Regions from separate parts of the Janibacter cremeus genome, predicted to be linked through region 4. Evidence: riboswitches for the same ligand, from Rfam matches in the RefSeq annotation. Region 4 holds a riboswitch; each other region holds the start of a gene.
What was found. A riboswitch is a leader RNA that binds a small molecule or an ion and turns the genes downstream of it on or off. The one in region 4 is predicted to bind S-adenosylmethionine.
Positions count from the first base shown of each region.

Region 1: another riboswitch for S-adenosylmethionine. It lies ahead of metX (homoserine O-acetyltransferase MetX); the one in region 4 lies ahead of O9K63_RS04680 (flavin reductase family protein).
Region 2: another riboswitch for S-adenosylmethionine. It lies ahead of O9K63_RS06615 (aminotransferase class V-fold PLP-dependent enzyme); the one in region 4 lies ahead of O9K63_RS04680 (flavin reductase family protein).
Region 3: another riboswitch for S-adenosylmethionine. It lies ahead of O9K63_RS11240 (OsmC family protein); the one in region 4 lies ahead of O9K63_RS04680 (flavin reductase family protein).

Region 1 is NZ_CP115184.1:489,599-494,503, forward strand. It holds gene O9K63_RS02205 (EcsC family protein) at 1-476, shown strand, start outside; gene O9K63_RS02210 (YkvA family protein) at 516-929, shown strand; gene O9K63_RS02215 (DUF4192 domain-containing protein) at 1,022-2,215, shown strand; SAM riboswitch class IV at 2,288-2,397, shown strand; gene metX (homoserine O-acetyltransferase MetX) at 2,413-3,552, shown strand; gene O9K63_RS02225 (universal stress protein) at 3,666-4,067, shown strand; gene O9K63_RS02230 (RNA polymerase sigma factor) at 4,288-4,905, shown strand, end outside.
Region 2 is NZ_CP115184.1:1,425,907-1,430,811, forward strand. It holds gene O9K63_RS06605 (DNA translocase FtsK) at 1-1,912, opposite strand, end outside; gene O9K63_RS06610 (prepilin peptidase) at 1,983-2,630, shown strand; SAM riboswitch class IV at 2,704-2,819, shown strand; gene O9K63_RS06615 (aminotransferase class V-fold PLP-dependent enzyme) at 2,861-4,078, shown strand; gene O9K63_RS06620 (ribonuclease J) at 4,103-4,905, opposite strand, start outside.
Region 3 is NZ_CP115184.1:2,377,740-2,382,644, forward strand. It holds gene selB (selenocysteine-specific translation elongation factor) at 1-1,698, shown strand, start outside; gene O9K63_RS11240 (OsmC family protein) at 1,818-2,303, opposite strand; SAM riboswitch class IV at 2,334-2,447, opposite strand; gene O9K63_RS11245 (YczE/YyaS/YitT family protein) at 2,486-3,196, opposite strand; gene O9K63_RS11250 (hypothetical protein) at 3,231-4,226, opposite strand; gene ppk2 (polyphosphate kinase 2) at 4,318-4,905, opposite strand, start outside.
Region 4 is NZ_CP115184.1:1,014,415-1,019,319, forward strand. It holds gene O9K63_RS04655 (hypothetical protein) at 1-211, opposite strand, end outside; gene O9K63_RS04660 (ChaB family protein) at 323-742, opposite strand; gene O9K63_RS04665 (DUF72 domain-containing protein) at 845-1,681, shown strand; gene O9K63_RS04670 (ketopantoate reductase family protein) at 1,730-2,638, shown strand; gene O9K63_RS04675 (single-stranded DNA-binding protein) at 2,646-2,978, opposite strand; SAM riboswitch class I at 3,156-3,244, shown strand; gene O9K63_RS04680 (flavin reductase family protein) at 3,490-4,008, shown strand; gene sfnG (dimethylsulfone monooxygenase SfnG) at 4,011-4,905, shown strand, end outside.

The sequences.
Region 1 (4,905 bases), 520 kb from region 4:
CCCACGGCTTCGTGACCAACCTCGGCGGCTTCACGACGATGCTCGTCGCGCTCCCCGCCAATGTCCTCGGCTTCTACGTCCTCGCCACGCGCATGGCCGCCGCCGTCGCCCACGTGCGCGGCCACGACCTGCAGCGGCCGGAGGTGCGCTCCGCCGTGCTGCTCAGCCTCGTCGGCGCCGACGCCCAGGACCTGCTGGCGAAGGCCGGGATGGTCGCCCCGGGCGGTCGCCTCGCGACCTTCGCGACGCAGCGGCTGTCCGGACCGGCCCTGATGGTGGTCAACAAGGCCGTCGGCTTCCGCATCCTCAGCCAGGCGGGGAAGGGGGTCTTCTCCCGCTTCGGCAGGGCGGTCCCGGTCGTCGGTGGCGCCGTCGGCGCGGGGCTGGACGTGTGGTTGCTCAATCAGCTGGCCGACCACGTGCGCGCGGAGTTCGCCGCGGAGGCCGCTCCGGGCATCGAGGGTCCCACCGCCTGAGGAGTAGCCTGCGTGGTGTCCACCACCCGGAGGTGACCGATGCCCATCGGCCCCAGCACGTACCGAGCCGCCCGACTCGCCCACGCGATGCACGAGGCCTCGACCGCCCCCGGTGCGCCGGGCCTGTGGGCCCGCGTGCGCGCCGTCCCACGCATGGTCCGGGCCGTGCGCTCCGGGCGGTACACGGGCCTGACGTCGACGCGGCTGATGATGCTGCTCGCGGGGGTCGGGTACGTCGTCTCCCCGGTCGACCTCGTCCCGGAGGGATTCCTCCTCGCGCTCGGGCTCGTCGACGACCTCCTCGTCATCGGGTGGGTCGCCACCGCGCTCATGCGTGAGACGGAGGACTTCATCGCCTGGGAGCGCGGCGCGACCGCGTGGGCCGGGCAGCGGGCGCGAGGTCAGGACCGGCCCGAGGGGCGGACGGTGCCCTCCCACGTCGTCCCGGACTGACGCCACCCACAAGCTCTTCCGCGTGCGACGCACTACCCACAGGCGGCGAAGGGGGCGCCCCCCGCACCGACGATCATCGGCAGATTCGGGGCATGACAACGACAGTTCGCCCCCGCAATCCCGCCGAGCTCGCCGTGGTGCTCCCGTACCAGCTCGGCTACCACCCCGGCCCCTCCGTCGTCGTGACCGTCCTGCACGGCAAACGCCTCGGGCTCGTCCAGCGCCACGACCTGCTCAGCGACCCCGAGGACTGCCGCGGTGCCGCCGGGCAGGCGATGGCGATCGCCGCCCGCGAGTCGGCGACGGCGGTGATGGTCATCGCGCACGAGGACCGTGCAGGTGACTCCGCCCCCTTGTCCGAGGCGATGCTCGAGGCCGCGACGGCCGAGGGGATCAGCGTCCACGACCGCGTCGTGGTGCGCGACGGGCGCTGGTACTCACCCGACTGCGCCCAGAGCTGCTGCCCCGAGGAGGGTCAGCCCCTGCCTCGGCCGGAGGACGTGCCCGCCGTCGCGGCCTTCGTGCACGCCGGCGTCGCGCCACTGCCGAGCCGTGCGGCCATCGTTGAGGGAGTGCTACCGGGGCGGGACGAGGACCGCGCGCGCTCCGTGGGCCTGCACCTGGCAGCCCTCGGGTCGCCCAGCAGCACGCGCACCTTCGGTGGTGGCCCGACCGGCCCGCCTGCCTCCTGGTTGGACCGTGGGGAGGACGTCCTCGCGTGGTGGGCACAGCTCCTCGACCCGCGACCCCGGGCGATGGCCGTCACGGTCTTCAGCGACGAGGCGCTCGCCCGGGTGGCGACCTCGCTCCGGGACGTCGTCTGGCGCGACGCCCTCCTGGGCGTCCTCTGCCCGGGTGCCATGCCGATGGCCGAGAGCTGCGGCGCCCCGGCCGCTGCGGCGGTGCTCGCCGCCCGGTGGTGCCCGTGGGTGCCCGACGTCGACATCGCCGTCGAGGACGTCGCGGCAGGGATCGACGAGGAGCGGGCGCGTGCCTCGGCCGACGTCTCTCCCGAGCGGTGGCACGAGGAGGTGCTCGCCGTGCGCTCGCGCCTGGTCGAGCTGAGCCGGTTGCTGCCACCCGAGGCGACGCCGCCCGTCCTGACCCTCGTGGCCCACCTGGCCTGGTGGGTGGGGGACGGGACGGTCGCCGGCATCTGCCTGGAGCGGGCCCTGGAGATCGAGCCGGACCACCGGCTCGCCGAGCTGATGCTGCGGTTGCTCTCCGCGGGGGTGCGACCCTGGGCCGGTGCCCTCCGGGAGGGGGCGTCGGGGGAGGCCGCCTGAGAGGCCCGCCGGAGGGTCCGGTGTGCGGACCCCGCTCGATCCTTGTCGCTTCACTGGCTATGGTTGTCGGCAGGTCATGAGCGCCAGCGTCAAGCCCCGGCTTGCTGGCCGGCAACCCTCTTCGCGACGGGGTGCCCCGGGTGATGACCTGGCTGCACCGTAGGGGTGTGGCAAGGCGAGCCCCGGGAGACCTCATCATGAGCGTGACCACCAGGCCCCCCACGACTGCGGGTTCCTGGCGCGACGGAGACCACCCCGGCCGCCGGAAGTTCGTCACCATCGGTGACCTCGATCTCGAGTCCGGCGACCGGCTGCCCGACGTGGTCCTCGCGTACGAGACGTGGGGCGAGCTCAACGAGCGCCGTGACAACGCGATCCTCGTCGAGCACGCCCTCACCGGGGACAGCCACGTCGTCGGCCCGGCCGGTCCCGGCCACCCCACCGCGGGCTGGTGGCCCGACCTCATCGGCTCCGGCGCACCCCTGGACAGCGACGAGTACTTCGTCGTCGCCATCAACGTCCTCGGCGGCTGCCAGGGCAGCACGGGCCCCGGCGCCCGCTCCGCCGACGGACGTCCGTGGGGGAGCCGGTTCCCCCGGGTGACGATCCGTGACCAGGTCACCGCCGAGGCGCGCCTGGCCGACGAGCTGGGCATCCACACGTGGCAGTCCGTCATCGGTGGGTCCATGGGCGGCATGCGCACCCTCGAGTGGGTCGCGAGCTTCCCCGACCGGGTCGCCGCCGCGGTGGCGCTCGCGACGAGCGGTTACGCCACGGCCGAGCAGATCGGGTGGAGCCAGGCGCAGATCCTCGCCATCCGCAACGACCCCTGGTTCGCCGGCGGCGACTACTACGACAACCCGCAGGGTCCCGAGGCCGGCCTGGGCATCGCCCGGCGCATCGCGCACATCACCTACCGCAGCGAGCCCGAGCTGCACCAGCGCTTCGACCGCGAGGTCCAGGACGAGCCGGTCGGGCCCAACGGCCGACCGCGGTACACCGTCGAGAGCTATCTCGACCACCACGGCGGCAAGCTCGCCGCCCGCTTCGATGCCAACTCCTACGCGGTGCTGTCGGAGGCGATGAACTCCCACGACATCGCTCGTGGGCGGGGTGGCCTGCGCGAGGCACTCGCCCCCTTCGCCGGTCGTCTCGTCGTGGTACCGGTCGACTCCGACCGGCTCTACCCGCCGCGGCTGTCCGAGGAGCTCGCCGAGGCCAAGCCGGGGGCCGAGCTGGTGACGATCAGCTCCCTCGTCGGCCACGACGGATTCCTCACGGAGGGCGACCAGGTCGCCGACCTGCTGCGCTCCGTCGTCGTGCCGCCACCCCGCTGAGGCGTGCCCTGCGAAATCGTCGCCACGCCAACGCATTCGTGAGACACGTCACGCGGTCGCGGTGTAGCGTTCGACCTAGGTCTTCCATCAGCAAGTCGTCTTGAGGAGCACAGATGATCGTCGTGGGGTACGTGTCGACCAAGGAAGGCGAGGCCGCGCTGGAGCGGGCCTTCGAGGAGTGCAAGCTGCGCGACGAGCAGCTGACCGTCATCCACTCCGATCGTGGCGGTGCCAGCCTCAGCGGTGACGCCGCCCGCAAGAACGACAGCGACCTGCGCCGGGTGGCAGCCCGTCTCGAGGATGCCGGCGTCAAGGGCGATGTCCGCGGGCTCGTGCGCGGCAAGGAGCCGGCCGAGGACCTCATCGCCGTCGCGGAGGAGACCGATGCCTCGCTGATCGTCATCGGGCTGCGTCGCCGCACCCCGGTCGGCAAGCTGATCCTCGGGTCCAACGCGCAGCGAGTCCTGCTCGACGCACCCTGCGACGTGCTCGCGGTCAAGGCGGACGCCCGCTGAGGACCGCACACCAGCGACACCGGGGCGCTCCCTCTGCAGGGGACGCGCCCCGGTTTCGTGCACCTCGGGCCACCCTCGGGTACCTGTGCCGGACGGCAAGGATTTATAATGGGGACACAGCCCATCGCGCAGCGTGCGGGCGAGTCGGGACACCGGGGACACGCCACCTCCACGATGCCCCGGCGGAATCCACCGTGACGAAAGGTTGTTGGTGACTGCTGTGTCCCCACGGTTCGACGGGGCGCAGGGCTCCCTCCCCAAGGAGTTCTCGCACTCAGCGCTCCAGGAGCTGGTGCGCCAAGGACATACCGCAGGGCTGGTCACGCCAGACCAGCTGCAGGTTGCATTCAGCGAAGCCAAGATCAGCCCCAGCCGGGGAAAGGCCGTCTTGCGTGCGCTCGACGACCAGGGAATTGAGGTTCAGGTGCCAAAGTCCATAGCCGCGAAGAAGACGGCCAAGAAGGCCCCCGCGAAGAAGGCCGCGGCTGCCTCGACGTCGGAGACGTCGGAGAAGAAGGCCACGCCGGCGAAGAAGGCTGCCGCGAGCACGAAGTCCACGGCCAAGAAGTCCGCCGCGAAGTCCACCGCTGCGGCGGCGGAGACGCCGGAGGCCCCGGAGGCCGCGAAGGCCGCGGAGAAGAAGACCGCGCCGAAGAAGGCGGAGTCGACCAAGAAGGCCGCGACGAAGAAGACCGCCGCGAAGAAGACGACGGCGAAGAAGACGGCCGCCACCAAGACGAGCGCGGCCGCCGCTGCCGCGCCGGCGAAGAAGGTCGCGCCCGCCAAGCAGGCCGCCGCCAAGAAGGCCGCCGCCAAGAGCGCCGCCGCCAACCCGACG
Region 2 (4,905 bases), 410 kb from region 4:
AGGGGTAGGGCTGCAGGACGCGCTCGCTGCCGGGGATCGCCTCGACCTTGCCGGCCTTGACCGCCTTGTTGAAGTCGTCGACGTGCTTGTAGCCGTAGGTGGCGAGGTCGTCGTAGCGCATGTCCATCTCGCGCACGACCCACTGGAGGGCCTCGGCGGCCTTCTTGGCGTTCGTGATGATCGGGGTGATCAGGTGCGGGATGCCCTCGTAGGCGGTCAGCTCCACGCGCTTCGGGTCGACGAGCACCATCCGCACCTCGTCGGGGGTGGCCCGCATGAGCACCGAGGTGATCATCGAGTTGATGAAGGAGGACTTACCGGAGCCGGTCGCACCGGCGACGAGGATGTGCGGCATCTTCGCGAGGTTGGCGATGACGTAGCCACCCTCGACGTCCTTGCCGACGCCCATGACCATCGGGTGCTCGTTGTTGCGCGCGACGTCGGAGCGCAGCACGTCCCCGAGGCAGACCATCTCCTTGTCGGCGTTCGGGATCTCGATCCCGATCGCCGACTTGCCGGGGATCGGGCTGAGGATGCGCACATCGGCGGAGGCGACCGCGTACGCGATGTTCTTCGACAGGGCGGTGACGCGCTCGACCTTGACACCGGGGCCGAGCTCGACGACGTACCGGGTGACGGTCGGTCCGCGGTGGAAGCCGGTGACCTGCGCGTCGATGTTGAACTCGTCGAGCGTGCTCGTCAGGGCCTCGACGACCTGGTCGTTGGCCGCCGAGCGCTCCTTGTGCGGCGGGCCGGGCTTGAGGAAGGTGCTCTCCGGGAGCGTGTAGGTGACGTCACCGGCCAGGGCGAGCTGCTCCACCCGCTGGGGCAGCGGGGTGGTGGGCGGTGCCTCGAGCACGGTCTTGTTCTCGACCTTGGCGGGCGCCACGACGGGGTTCGCGGTCGGGCGCTTCTCCCCCGGGCGGGGCCCATCGGCCGGCGGCGGCTCGACCGGGTCCGTCGGCGCGGGGGCGGCGGAGGCCGCAGCCCCCTTCTTCTTGCGGCCCTTGCCGTCGACGGGCTGCACCACGGCGGCCTGGTCGTAGGCGGTGTCCCCGTCACGCTGGCCGGAGAGTGCGTCGTCCTCCGCCGAGCGACGGCGGCGGCGCGCCCGGTTGACCGCGGTCCCGGGCGCGTCGGTCGCGGCCCGCTGATCGCCCACGTGCGCCGGCACCTCCCCGGTGAAGGCGGCACGGATGTAGGCCAGCCGCTGCGGGACCTCGTGCAGCGGGGTCCCCGTGAGCAGCAGGAGGCTGAACAGGCCGAGCAGGGCCAGCAGGATGATCGCGGGCCACTCGGTCACCGCCGTCACGAGCGGGTCGGAGGCGAGAAAACCGACGATGCCGCCCGCGTCGCGCATGGGGTCCGCGCCCTCCGGGGGCTGCGGGATGTCCTTGGCGATGTGGGTCAGTCCGGAGGCGGCGAAGAGGGCCATGACGGTGCCGAAGCCGAGGCGGGCATCCGCCGCCTCGTTGCTCGGGGTGCGCAGCAGGCGCACGCCGAGGACCAGCAGGACGATGGGCAACGCGTAGGCGACCCGGCCGAAGGTGCCCGCGGCGACCGCGTGCACGATGTCGCCGAAGCCGCCGGTCAGGCCCCACCACTCGCGGACGGCGACGACGAGGGCGAGCGCGAGGAAGAGGAAGCCGAGCCCGTCACGACGGTGCTCCGGCTCGATCTGGCTGGCCCCGTGGCCCATCCGGCGCACGCTCGATCCGGTGGCGCTCGCGACGCCCATCCAGGTGCGCTGGACGGCGGCGAGCGGCAGCGGGAGCCCACCCCCGGAGGCGCCCTTCTTCCGCGCCGCCGGGGTCTTGCCCTTGGCGGCCGGCTTCCGCCCCGAGGGCCGCGTGCTTCCGCGGGGTCGCGAGGCGGCGCTCTTGCGAGCGGTGGTCGACGGGCGAGTGGCCATGATCGCAGGGTAGGGGAAAGACACGTCCGGCACACGCGTCACACGCGCACCAGGGCGGTAGCCTCCCCCGGTGGACTCCCGCCTGGTGCTCGTCGCCGTCGTGACGGGCGCACTCGGGATCGGCGCCCTGCTCCGACTGCGCACCGGGCGCTACCGCCGTCCCGACGAGACCGGCCCCCTTCCCCGCCATCTGTGGGTGGCGCCGGTCGCCCCCTTCGCCGGGGTGCTCGTGGCGGGGGCTCTCGCCGACCACCCGTGGCCGGTCCTCCTGCCCTACCTCGTCCTCGTGCCCGCCGGGCTCGCCCTCGCTGCGATCGACGCGGACGTGCACCGCCTGCCCAATGCGATCACGCTGCCGTTGGTGCCGGTCGAGCTCGCCCTGCTCGCCGTGGCGAGCGCCGCGACCGGCGACTGGACCTCCCTTCGCCGGGCGGGTCTGGCGGCACTCGTCGTCGGTGGTGGCTTCCTGCTGCTGGCCCTCGTGCTCCACGGACGCTCGATCGGGATGGGCGACGCCAAGCTCGTCGTCTCGCTCGCAGCAGCCCTCGGCTGGCTCTCCTGGGGTCACGTCCTCCTCGGGCTGTGGCTCGGCTTCGTCCTCGGTGGGGTGGTCGCGCTGGGGCTGTTGCTCGCCCGCAGGGCAGGACGGGGCACTCACCTGGCCTTCGGCCCGTACCTCGTGGCCGGCACGCTGCTCGCCCTCCTCCTCCTCGGCTGACGTCCCACGATCCGAGACGGGTGGCACCCGACCGCACACGCCGGGGAGTGCGTCCGCTACCGTCTCGACCCAAGGTCACGAGTACCAGCGACAAGCCCCGGCTAGCTGGTCGGCAACCCTCCTTCCGCGGTGGGGTGCTCCGGGTGACGACCTGGCCGGCGGCGCGGTGTCGCCCGGCAAGCGCGGACTCACGGTCGACGCCTGGGTCCATGACCCGATGGAGTCCTTCCATGACCGTCTCTGACCTGCGTCCCACCACCACGGCCCTGCCCTCGCTCGTGTCGGCCGGACTGACCTACCGCGACTGCGACGGCACCACCGTCGAGTACGCCCACCTCGACCACGGTGCGACCACCCCCGCCCTCGTCGCCGTCACGGAGGCGGTCACGGCCGCCTCCGTCACCTACTCCTCCGTCCACCGCGGCGCGGGCTTCGCCTCCCGGGTGACCAGCTCCCGCTACGAGGCGGCCCGAGAGGCGGTCGCCGCCTTCGTCGGGGCACGCGAGGACGACCAGGTCGTCTTCACCCGCAACACGACCGACTCCTTCAACCTCCTCGCCCGGGCACTGCCGGCGGGCACGACGGTCTTCGTCTTCGCCTCCGAGCACCACGCCGCGCTGCTGCCCTGGGCCGACGCGGTGCGCCTGCCCATCCCGCACAGCCACGCCGAAGCCGTCACGCTGCTCGACGAGGCGCTGCGCACCCACCCGGGCGAGCACCGGCTCGTCGTCGCGACCGGCGCCTCCAACGTCACGGGCGAGCACTGGCCGATCGAGCGGCTCGCCGACCTGGCGCACGCGCACGGGGCCCGCTTCGCGCTCGACGCCGCCCAGGTCGTCCCGCACCGCCGGGTCGACATCGCGGCCCTGGGCATCGACTGGGTCGCCTTCTCCGGACACAAGGTCTACGCGCCCTTCGGCGCCGGAGCACTCGTGGGCCGTCGGGACTGGCTCGACGCCGCCGACCCCTACCTCGCCGGGGGCGGGGCCACCACCCGCGTCGGTGACGGGGCCGTCGAGTGGACCACCGGTCCGGCCCGGCACGAGGCAGGCAGCCCCAACGTCCTCGGTGCGGTCGCGCTCGCCACCGCCTGCGAGGTCATCGGCGAGCACGAGGAGGCGATCATCGCCCACGAGCACGCCCTGCGCACCCGGCTGCTCAGCGGCCTCGCCACCATCGACGGCGTGCACGTGCACACCCTCTTCGGCAGTCGCACCGGCGCGCCCGTCGCGACGATCACGGTCGACGGGCACGACAGCAGCGAGGTCGCCCGCGTCCTGGGCGACGAGCACGGGATCGGCGTGCGCGACGGGAGGTTCTGCGCGCACCCGCTCGTCGACCACCTGCTCGCCGACCGGCCGCAATCCACGGCCGTGCGGATCAGTGCCGGGCTCGGGACGACCAGCGAGCACGTGGACCGGCTGCTCGCCGCCCTTCGCTCGCTCTGATCCGACGGTGGGGGTCGACCCCGCTCAGGCCTCGACGACCACCGGGATGATCATCGGGCGGCGACGGATCTTGCCGCCGACCCAGCCGCCGACCGCGCGACGGACGACCTGCTGCAGCTGGTGCGGGTCGGTCGTGCCCTTGCGGGTGGCCTCGTCGAGGGCGGCGATGATCTTCGGCCGCACCTGGGTGAAGATCTCCTCGTCCTCGGCGAAGCCACGGGCGGTGATCTCCGGGCCCGCGACGACCTTGCCGGTCGAGGCGTCGACGACGACCATGACCGAGATGAAGCCCTCGTCGCGCAGGATGCGGCGGTCCTTGAGCAGCTCCTCCGTCGCGGCACCGACGCTCGAGCCGTCGACGTAGATGTAGCCGCAGGGCACCGCCCCGACGATGCGCGCCCGGCCGTCGACGAGGTCGACGACGACCCCGTCCTCGGCCAGGACGACGTGGTCCGCGTCCACCCCCGTGGCGATGGCCAGCTCGGCGTTGGCCACGAGGTGGCGCCACTCGCCGTGGACCGGCATCACGTTGCGCGGCTTGACGATGTTGTAGCAGTAGAGCAGCTCACCGGCGCTGGCGTGCCCGGAGACGTGCACCTTGGCATTGCCCTTGTGCACGACGTCGGCGCCCAGGCGCATCAGGCCGTTGATGATCCGGTAGACGGCGTTCTCGTTGCCGGGGATCAGGCTCGAGGCGAGCAGGACGGTGTCGCCGTCGCCCACGTCGATGCGGTGGTCCCGGTTGGCCATGCGCGACAGGGCCGCCATCGGCTCGCCCTGGCTGCCGGTGCACACGAGGACGACCTCGTCGTCGGGCAGCTGGTCGA
Region 3 (4,905 bases), 1.4 Mb from region 4:
ACCATCGAGCTCGGCTACGCGTGGACGACGCTGCCGAGCGGGGCCGAGGTGGCCTTCGTCGACGTGCCGGGGCACCAGCGGTTCGTCGGCACGATGCTCTCGGGTCTCGGGCCCGCGCCGACGGTGGTCTTCGTCGTCGCCGCGGACCAGGGGTGGCAGGCGCAGAGCAGTGAGCACCTCGCGGCGGTCCGGGCGCTGGGGATCACCGACGGGCTGCTCGTGCTCACCCGGTGCGACCTCGCCGACGCCGACCAGCGGGCAGAGGTGCGCTCCCAGGCGACCGGGCGGCTCGCGGCGGCCGGCCTGGACGTGCCGGTCTGCGAGGTCTCCGCCGTGACCGGCGACGGACTGGACTCGGTGCGTGACGGGTTGGACGCGCTCGTCGACCGCATGCCGAGGCCCGATCCCGACGCGCCGGTGCGGTTGTGGGGCGACCGGTCCTTCTCGATCTCCGGGGCGGGCACGGTCGTCACCGGCACCCTCGGCGCGGGCACGCTGCGCAGCGGTGACCGGCTGACCCTCCTCGACCACGGCACCACCCGCGGGGTGACCGTGCGCGGGCTGCACAGCCAGGACGCCGCCCGCGAGCAGGTCGGGCCGGTCTCCCGGGCCGCGGTCAACCTCCGCGGGGTGGAGGCGGACACCGTGGGCCGCTCGCTCGTCCTGCTCACCCCGGATGCCTTCGAGCTGGCCGACGTCGTCGACGTCGCCCTGGCTCCCGTCGACGAGGACGAAGGGGGTCCCCCCGGCGGACCGGACCGCTCACCCCCGCAGGTGGCGACGCTGCACGTGGGGTCCGCGGACGTCAGCGTGCACGTGCGTCCGCTCGGTGCCGGGTTCGCTCGGTTGACCTCGGGGGTGGTCCTGCCGTGGCGGGTGGCCGACCGGGCGATCCTGCGGGACCCGGGCAGCCGCCGGCTGTGGTCCGTGCGGGTCGTCGACGTCGACCCCCTCCCGTTGGCTCGCCGGGGCGCGGCCAGCCGGCGCGCCGAGGCGTTGTCCACCGGGGACCCGGCGGCCGTGCGGCTGCGCTCACGGGGCGCCGACCGGGTGGACGTGCTGGGCCGGCTGGGTCTGACCGCCCCCTCCGGCGCCGTCCGGATGGGCGACTGGCTCGTGGACGGGGCCACCCTGGCCGACTGGCAGGCGCGCCTCGTGACGGCCGTCCGGGAGCACCACCGACGCGAGCCGTTGAGCGCCGGGATGCCGGTGGCCGAGGCGGCCCGCCACCTCGGGCTGGCGGCGCACCTGCCGACCGCGCTCGGTCACGAGGCCGTGCGGACGCTCATCGGTCCGGCCGGCCTGGCCCTCACCGACGGGAACGTCCACGACCCGGCGGCGGGGGGACTCGGCGCCGCGGAGGCGGGCGTCGCGGCCGTCGAGGAGAGGCTGCGGGCGACCCCCTTCGTCGCTCCGGAGCGCGGTGAGCTGGCCGACCTCGGGCTCGGTGCCACCGAGCTCGCCGCCGCGGCCCGGCTCGGCCGGCTGCTGCGCCTGCCCGACGACGTCGTCCTGCTGCCCGACGCACCGGCTCGGGCCATGCGGGTGCTCGCCGGGCTGGAGCAGCCCTTCACCCTCAGCGCAGCGCGGCAGGCCCTCGGCACGACCCGACGGACCGCGGTGCCGCTGCTGGAGCATCTCGACGCTCGCGGCTGGACCCGACGGGTCGACGGGAGTCTGCGCGAGGTCGTGCGCTAGTCACTGGCCGGACAGCACGTCGCCCGGCCTGCAACACCCCCTGCGGGCTGCAGACCGGACGACGTGCGCTGACTCCGCTGCCGGTCGGAGTCAGCAGTGGCGCTGGCTGACCGTGGTGATCAGCCGGCGGCCAGCTCGAGCGTGGTCCGCACCGGGACGCCGTTGGTGAGGTTGTCCGCGACGGGGCAGTGCGTCGCCACGGCCTCCTCGAGACGGCGGTAGTCGGCGTCGCTCTCCGGGCCGGTGAGGGTGACCTCGAGGTCGATGCCCCGGAAGCCCGGCCGCACGCCCTCGGCGGTGCCGAAGAAGCCCCGCAGGTCGATGTCGCCGGCGAGCGCGACGTCCACGCCGTCCAGGCGCAGGCCCAGCTTCTCCGCCCACACCTGGTAGGTGATGACCGTGCAGGAGGCGAGGGCGCCGAGCAGGTGCTCGACCGGGTTGGCACCGAGGTCGGTGCCACCGAGGCCGGCCGGCTCGTCGATGGTGAAGGTGTGCTGACGCGCCGAGAGGGTGACCTCCGTGGCCGTGCCGCGCACGAGGGAGCCCGTGAGCGAGGTGGTCAGCAGGTTCGGGTCGTTGGTGGTCTCGTCGATCGTCTGGCTCATGGCATGACTCTTTCGTCCAGGGCTCAGGTGAACCCGCGCTTGACACGGCCGGTCGACCGCGTCCAGGTCCTCACCCGGGGCACCCCACCGAGGGTGGAGGGTTGCCGCCCAGCAAGCCGGGGCTTCACGCTGGGACTCATGACCAAGACATAACGTCACATACTGCGACCCATAATGTCCAGTTATGAGTCGGGGGGTCCGGCATCCGGACGCCGGGGGGTCAGGTCGACCGTGAAGAGCGGCAGGAAGAGCTGCGCGAGCGGTCCGATGGCCACGGCGTAGAGCACGGTGCCGACACCGACGACACCGCCGAGGAGCCACCCGACGGCGACCACGCTGACCTCGAGCCCGGTGCGCACCAGTCGGATCGAGCGCCCGGTCACCCGCGCCAGTCCGGTCATCAGGCCGTCACGCGGGCCGGGACCGAACTGCGACCCGATGTACATGCCCGTCGCGATGCCGTTGAGGACGACACCGCCGACCAGCAGCGCGATCCGCCACCCGAGGGCCTCCGGCGCCTGCAGGAGGGAGAGGACGAGGTCCGCCGACGGGCCGATGAGCAGGGCGTTGCCGATCGTGCCGACGCCCGGCTTCTGGCGCAGCGGGATCCACCCCAGGAGGACGAGCAGCGAGACACCGATGACGATCGTCCCGAAGGTCAGCGGGACGTGCTTGGCGACGCCGACGTGCAGGACGTCCCACGGGATCTGCCCGAGCGTGCCGCGGATGACCATCGCCATCGACGCGCCGTAGAAGAAGAGCCCGACGAGCAGCAGCGGCAACCGAATGCCGAGCCGGCCCGCACGCAGCTGGGCGAGGGGGCCGATGTCGGCGAGCTCGCGGTTGCGCACGCGCGGCGGCGCCTGCGGGGGCGGTGGGTCGGGGAGCGGCATGGCCCCAGTCTCGCCCACGACCCGGGGTGGGCGCTCAGGACCCGTCGTCGGGCTCCGGGCGAAGGGGGGACGGGGCGCTGCTGAACCATCCCCGGCTGTGGACCGGGCAGCGGTCCTCCTCGTGGGCCCGGGCACCGGCCGGGCCGCCCACGAGCGCGCGGCTCGCCCAGCGGATGCGACGGCGCAGGAGGACCACGAGCAGCGCGAGCGAGAGGACCAGCGGCGGCCACAGCGGGCTCGGGCCGAAGTCGGGCGGGAGGTCGTACCCGCCGTCCCCGAGACCGGCGGCGCGCTCGAAGTGGTTGCGCGACAGGGGGAAGATCAGGCTGTCGACGTAGTACGCGGTCGGCAGCGCCAGTGGGCCACCGACGACCGTGGCGACGGCCCACTGGTCGACGTGCCGGGACTCGTGCCGCGCGATCGCCTCGACCAGATCCGGTCTGGCATTGGTGTCCGACCCGAACCGCACGTAGGACTCCTGGCCGGGCAGCGGGACGCCGGATACGTCCAGCTGGCCGATCCAGCTGACGAAGACGTCCCCGACGACGCTTCCGCCGCCGTGCGCGGTCGGGTCCGGGGGGAAGGCCACGAGCACCGCCGACCCCGAGCAGTGATCCATCCCCGCCGCCCGCGTGCCCAGGAGCATGACTCCGCTGACCGGTGCGTTGATCACGGCGCGTGTGCGTCCCCACAGTCCCGGCACCGAGTCCGGGGTCGGCGTCTCGGCCACCACCTCCTCGGCTCCGCTGGCGAACCGGGCACTGCACTCGTCCTGGACCGCCAGCTGCGTGCGGGCCGCCGCGCCGACGAGCAGCAGCGCCCCGAAGCCCGCGACGACGACGGTGCCGACCCGCTGGCGACGGCGGCAGGCCGTGCATGCCGCCGCGCGCCTGCGGCGGCGACGGCGCACGGGGGGCAGTAGCCAGAGGAGGCCGAGGACCCCGAAGCACAGCAGGAGCGCCGCACCCCGGACCGACCGGAGCACCCACGAGCGTGAGGAGGAGTCCGCGACGTGGCTCCCGCCCTCCATGGCGTCTCCCCTTCATGAGGCCGCTCCCGACGGCGGCTGCTCATGAGATTACCCCGCTGGCCGGGGCCCAACCGGAGCGCAGGGACCATCGTCAGTCGCCGACGACCCTCTTGCCGCGGGCGACGACCTTCTTGTCCGGTGCGAAGACGACCGACGGGTCCTTGTCCGCGTAGTCGAACTGGTTGAGGAAGTAGCGCATCGCGTTGATCCGGCCACGCTTCTTGTCGTTGGACCTGATGACGATCCACGGGGCGTGCTTGGTGTCGGTCCGCTCGAACATCGCCTCCTTCGCCTCGGTGTAGGCCTCCCACTTGTCGAGGCTCTCCAGGTCCATCGGTGAGAGCTTCCACCGGCGGACCGGGTCGATCTGCCGGATGGCGAAGCGGGTGCGCTGCTCCTGCTGGGTCACCGAGAACCACAGCTTGGTCACGTGCACGCCGGCCTCGGCGAGCATCCGCTCGACCTTGGGCGCCTGGTCCATGAACTCCTCGTACTGCTCGTCGGTGCAGAAGCCCATGACCCGCTCCACGCCGGCACGGTTGTACCAGGAGCGGTCGAAGAGGACGATCTCACCGCGCGTGGGCAGGTGCCGGATGTAGCGCTGGAAGTACCACTGCCCCTCCTCGCGCTCGCTCGGCCTGGTCAGCGCCACGACCCGGGCCCCTCGGGGGTTGAGGTG
Region 4 (4,905 bases):
TTGGCACGCTGGGGAACCGCGCATCGTCGACGAACCCGAGCAACATCTTGAGATAGGCGGGCTCTTCCTTCTCCGTCAGCAGCTCCTCGATCATGTCCAACTGCGTGTTGGAGGGATAGGTCGAATCCTGCACGTGCGCCATCAGGGACTTGAGAAGCTCGACTCGTACGTCGAAGCCCTGTGAGTCCTGGTCGGTGCTGCTCCTGGCCATGTCAGCCTCTCTTCGTTTCGCCGATAATCCACATTATGTCAAAACTGGGTGGTCTCACCCCACTCGCAGAGTCTCCCCCGAATCACCCCGTCTGTCTCCCCCCAGCACCCGTCAGTCGTCCCGGGCCTGGTCGGTCTTCCTGCGATTCGCCTTCTTGATCGCCTCGATGAGCTCGTCCTTGTCCATGTCGGACCGGCCCTCGATGTCCAGCTCCTGGGCGATGTCGTACAGGTGTTCCTTCGTGGCGTTCGCGTCGACGCCCTCGGCGGTCTCCCTGTCGGTGTCGCGCCCGCCCGCGGCCTGCTCGTCAGAGGGTCCCTTGTGGTCCTTGGGCTCCCAGTGGTCACCGACCTTCTCGTGGGTGTGCTTCAGAGCCGCGTAGGCCGTCTGGTGGGCGCGCTGCCCGTCGCCGTACTCCTCGACCGCCGAGTCGTGGGCCTTGGCGAAGGTCTCCTTGGCCTTCTCGTCCGACCGCTGGATGGTGCTGGGCAGCTCGTCCTCGATGACCTTGCCGTTCTTCGTCATGGGCATGACTACTCTCCCTTCGTCCGGTACGCACTCCTCCCCTACCCGTGACGAGAGTTTCTACGCACCCCCTCCGGCACGGCGTGCGAAGGCGGTAGCGTCGCCACCGTGGCGCGCTACTACATCGGCACCTCCGGGTGGCGCTATGCGGGCTGGCGCGGGGACTTCTACCCCACAGGTCTCCCCCAGCGCCGTGAGCTCCCCCACGCCGCCGAGCAGCTCCCTTCGCTGGAGATCAACGGCTCGTTCTACTCGCTGCAGCGCCCGACCTCGTACGCCAGGTGGCGGGACGAGACCCCCGACGACTTCTGCTTCGCGGTCAAGGGAGGCCGCTTCATCACGCACATGAAGCGGTTGCGGGATGTCGAGTCGCCGCTGGCCAACTTCTTCGCCTCCGGGGTGCTCGGGCTGGGCGAGAAGCTCGGCCCGATCCTGTGGCAGCTGCCCGAGCGGCTCGCCTACGACGAGGCGCTGCTGACCACCTTCTTCGACCTCCTCCCGCGCACCATCGGGCAGACGGTCGACCTCGCGGCGCGCCACGACGGCAAGCTGCGGGAGGATCGGGTGCTCGGCCGGCCCGCCCCGCACGTCCCCATCGACCAACCGGTCCGCCACGCACTCGAGCCGAGGCACCCGAGCTTCGACTCCCCCGAGGCCCGGGAGCTGATGCGTCGCCATGGCATCTGCATGGTCGTCGCGGACAGCGCCGGTCGATGGCCACGGATGGGCGACTCGACCGCCGACTTCCACTACGTGCGCCTGCACGGCGACACGGAGCTGTACACCAGCGGCTACTCCTCCGAGGCCCTCGATACGTGGGCGGACCGGTGCCGCACGTGGGCGGCCGAGGGAGCCGACGTCCACGTCTACTTCGACAACGACGCCAAGGGCCACGCCCCGCACGACGCAGTGGCCCTGCTGGAGCGGTTGCGTGCGTCGCCCTGAGCGGAACGGTCCGCCACCGGGCCCGTCGGGGTGTCCTACCTTGTCGGTGTGACCGAGACGCAGATCAGGACCGTGGCCGTCGTGGGCGCGGGCGCCATGGGAGCCATGTACGCCGCGCACTTCGTCGAAGGGGGCATGGAGACCGCACTCGTCGCATCCGGCGACCGGGCCGCCAGGCTGCGTCGCGACCCGATCGACGTCAACGGTGAACCACTGCGGGCACGGATCGTCGAGCCGGGGGTGGACGACTTCCGTGCCGACCTCGTCGTCGTCGCTGTGAAGCACCACGACCTGGCCGCCGCGCTCGACGACGTCGCCCCCTTCGTCGGACCCGGGACCACCTTCGTCTCCGTGCTCAACGGGCTCGACAGCGAGATGACGATCGCCGAGCGGTTCGGCAGCGACGGGGTCCTGCTGTGCATCGCCCTCGGTATGGCGGCCGGACGCGAGGGATCCGAAGTCACCTACCTCTCCCCCGGCCACCTCGTGATCGGGACGACACCCGGGCTGGCCGCCACCGAGCGGGTGCACGCGGTGGGTGCCGCCCTCGACGCTGCTGGTCTCGAGTGGCAGACCCCCGCGGACATGCGCCACGAGATGTGGTGGAAGTTCATGGTCAACACCGCCATCAACCAGGCCTCGGCGGTCCTGCGCAGGCCGTACGCGGCATTCATCGACGAGGGTCCGGCCCGCTCCCTCATGCTCGCCCTGGCCCACGAGGTCATCGCGGTATCCGGGGCGGAGGGAGTGGGCCTCGGTGACGCCGACCTGGCCCGCTGGGACAGCGTCCTGAGGGGACTCCCCGGTGACGGGCAGACGTCGATGCTCCAGGACGTGGTGGCCGGTCGTCGCACCGAGGTCGCCCTCTTCGCCGACCGGGTGGTCGCGCTCGGTCAGCAGCACGGCATCCCGACCCCGTACAACCAGATGACCTCCTGGATCCTCGCGGCCCGCTGACCTGACCTCAGCGTCGGTCGCGCACGAGCCGGCGCACCTCGACCTCGTACCGGCTGGCCGGACCACCGGGGGTGCGGAAGAACCGTCGACGCAGGGCCCCCTCGACCCGCGCTCGGTCACCGTCGACGAAGCGCGCCGCAGCCCGTCGTGCGACCGCCGTCCAGCAGGCGCAATCGATGGTGTCGACCGGACCGCCGGCGTCCCTGGTGACGACGAGCCGGAGCGTCACCAGCTCGTCACCGCTCGGCAGCTCCCGCGTGGTGGGCGCACCGCTGATCCGTCCGGTCAGCTCGATGTGGTTGATCTCGTCGACGTCGTGGATCGTCGTGCCTCGGGCCATGCCACTCCCCCGCTCTCGGTTGCTCGTCAATCTCCAGAATCGTTGTCCCGCAACGCGTGCGGGAAGCAGTTCGACAAGCTGTGGATGCCGGCGCGATGAGCTGTACGGCTGTGGACGCCCGGCCCAACTGGCGAGACACGAATTGACCGGCGAGCGGTTGGGGGCTTCTACTGGGAGCACCCATCCAGAGCGGCCGAGAGATCTGGCTCGACGACGCCGCAGCAACCACCCTCCGGGGCAGGTGCTCACGCCAGGATCGATGGAGGATCGATGCACCACTCCGTGTCCGCTGTGACCACTCCACTGCGCCCTGCCCTCGAGCAGGAGTTCTTCAGCCGCCGCATCGTCGACCTCATGCGTCGGGGCGTCAGCGCCTGTCGCGCCATCTGACGACGGCCGCCGCCGCTCCCCCCGAGCCTTCTCGCCCGGGGCGAGGAGCCCCCTTCGTCATGACGTGGCCCGGCCACGCGCGATCACGCCTGCACTCACCCACACCTCCTGAGGAGGAACCATGAGCACTCCCCTCGTCGACGTCCTCGAACCACTCGACCTGCGTGATGTCTTCCGTGGCGCCGCCGCGAGCACCTGGGTCGTCACCGGCAGCTCGAGCGCCGGACACGTCGGCTTCACCGCCATCTCGATCGTCTCGGTCTCGGTCGACCCACCGCTCGTCAGCTTCAACATCTCCAAGACGTCGAGCTCCCTGGCGACCATCAGCCGGTCCCGCAGGGCTGCGCTCCACCTCTTGTCGGACGAGCAGCATTCCGTCGCAAGCAGGTTCGCCGGCCACCGGGACCGCCGCTTCGTCGAGGACGGCACCTGGTCCGTGGACGAGGGAGGTCTCCCACTCATCCACGGAGGCGCAGCGCGCCTCGTCACCGAGATCGTCGACCTCGTCGACGTGGGCGACAGCTTCATCGCCGTCGCGCGAGTCGACACCGCCGACATCACCGGACGCCCGCCACTCGTGCACCACGCCGGTGGCTACCACCCCCTGACCGCCCTCACCACGACCCCGAACGGAGCCTGACCGTGGCCTTCCCCGACCCCCTGAACTTCGCCTACTGGGTGCCCAACGTCTCCGGCGGCCTCGTCGTCTCCGACATCGAGCAGCGCACCGACCACTCCCCCGAGTACAACCGCGACGTCGCCCGTACCGCCGAGCAGGTCGGCTTCGACTACGCCCTGACCCAGGTGCGCTACCTCGCGTCCTACGGCGCCGATGCCCAGCACGAGTCGGTGTCCTTCTCACTCGACCTCCTCGCCGCGACGGAGCGGCTGAAGGTCATCGCCGCCGTGCACCCCGGTCAGTGGCCGGCGCACATCCTCGCCAAGCTCGCCGCCACGGCGCAGACCACGAGCGGGAACCGACTGGCGCTCAACGTCGTCTCCGGCTGGTTCAAGAAGGAGTACACCGAGCTCGGTCTCGACTGGCTCGACCACGAGGAGCGTTATCGCCGCGCGGAGGAGTTCATCGAGGTCCTGCGGGGGCTGTGGGACCAGGAGGGCTTCACCTACCGCGGTGACTTCTACCGCACGCGGGACGTCACCTTCCGGCCACAGCCGCAGACCGATCCCGAGATCTTCCAGGGCGGCAACTCCACCTCGGCCCAGGCCATGGCCGGCCGGCTGTCCGACTGGTACCTCATGAACGGCCAGACGATCGAGGGCGCAGCCGAGCAGGTCGCGGCCGTGCGCGAGCAGGCCGCCAAGCACGGGCGACGGGTCCGCTTCGGGCTCAACGGGTTCGCAGTCGTCCGTGACACCGAGGCAGAGGCCGTGGCCGTCGTGGACGAGATCATCGCCAGGGCCGACGTCGACAAGGTCAACGACTTCGGCGAGGCCGTGAAGCAGGCGGGCAGTGCCACGGCCGACAAGAAGGGCATGTGGGCCGACAGCGAGTTCAAGGACCTCGTCCAGTACAACG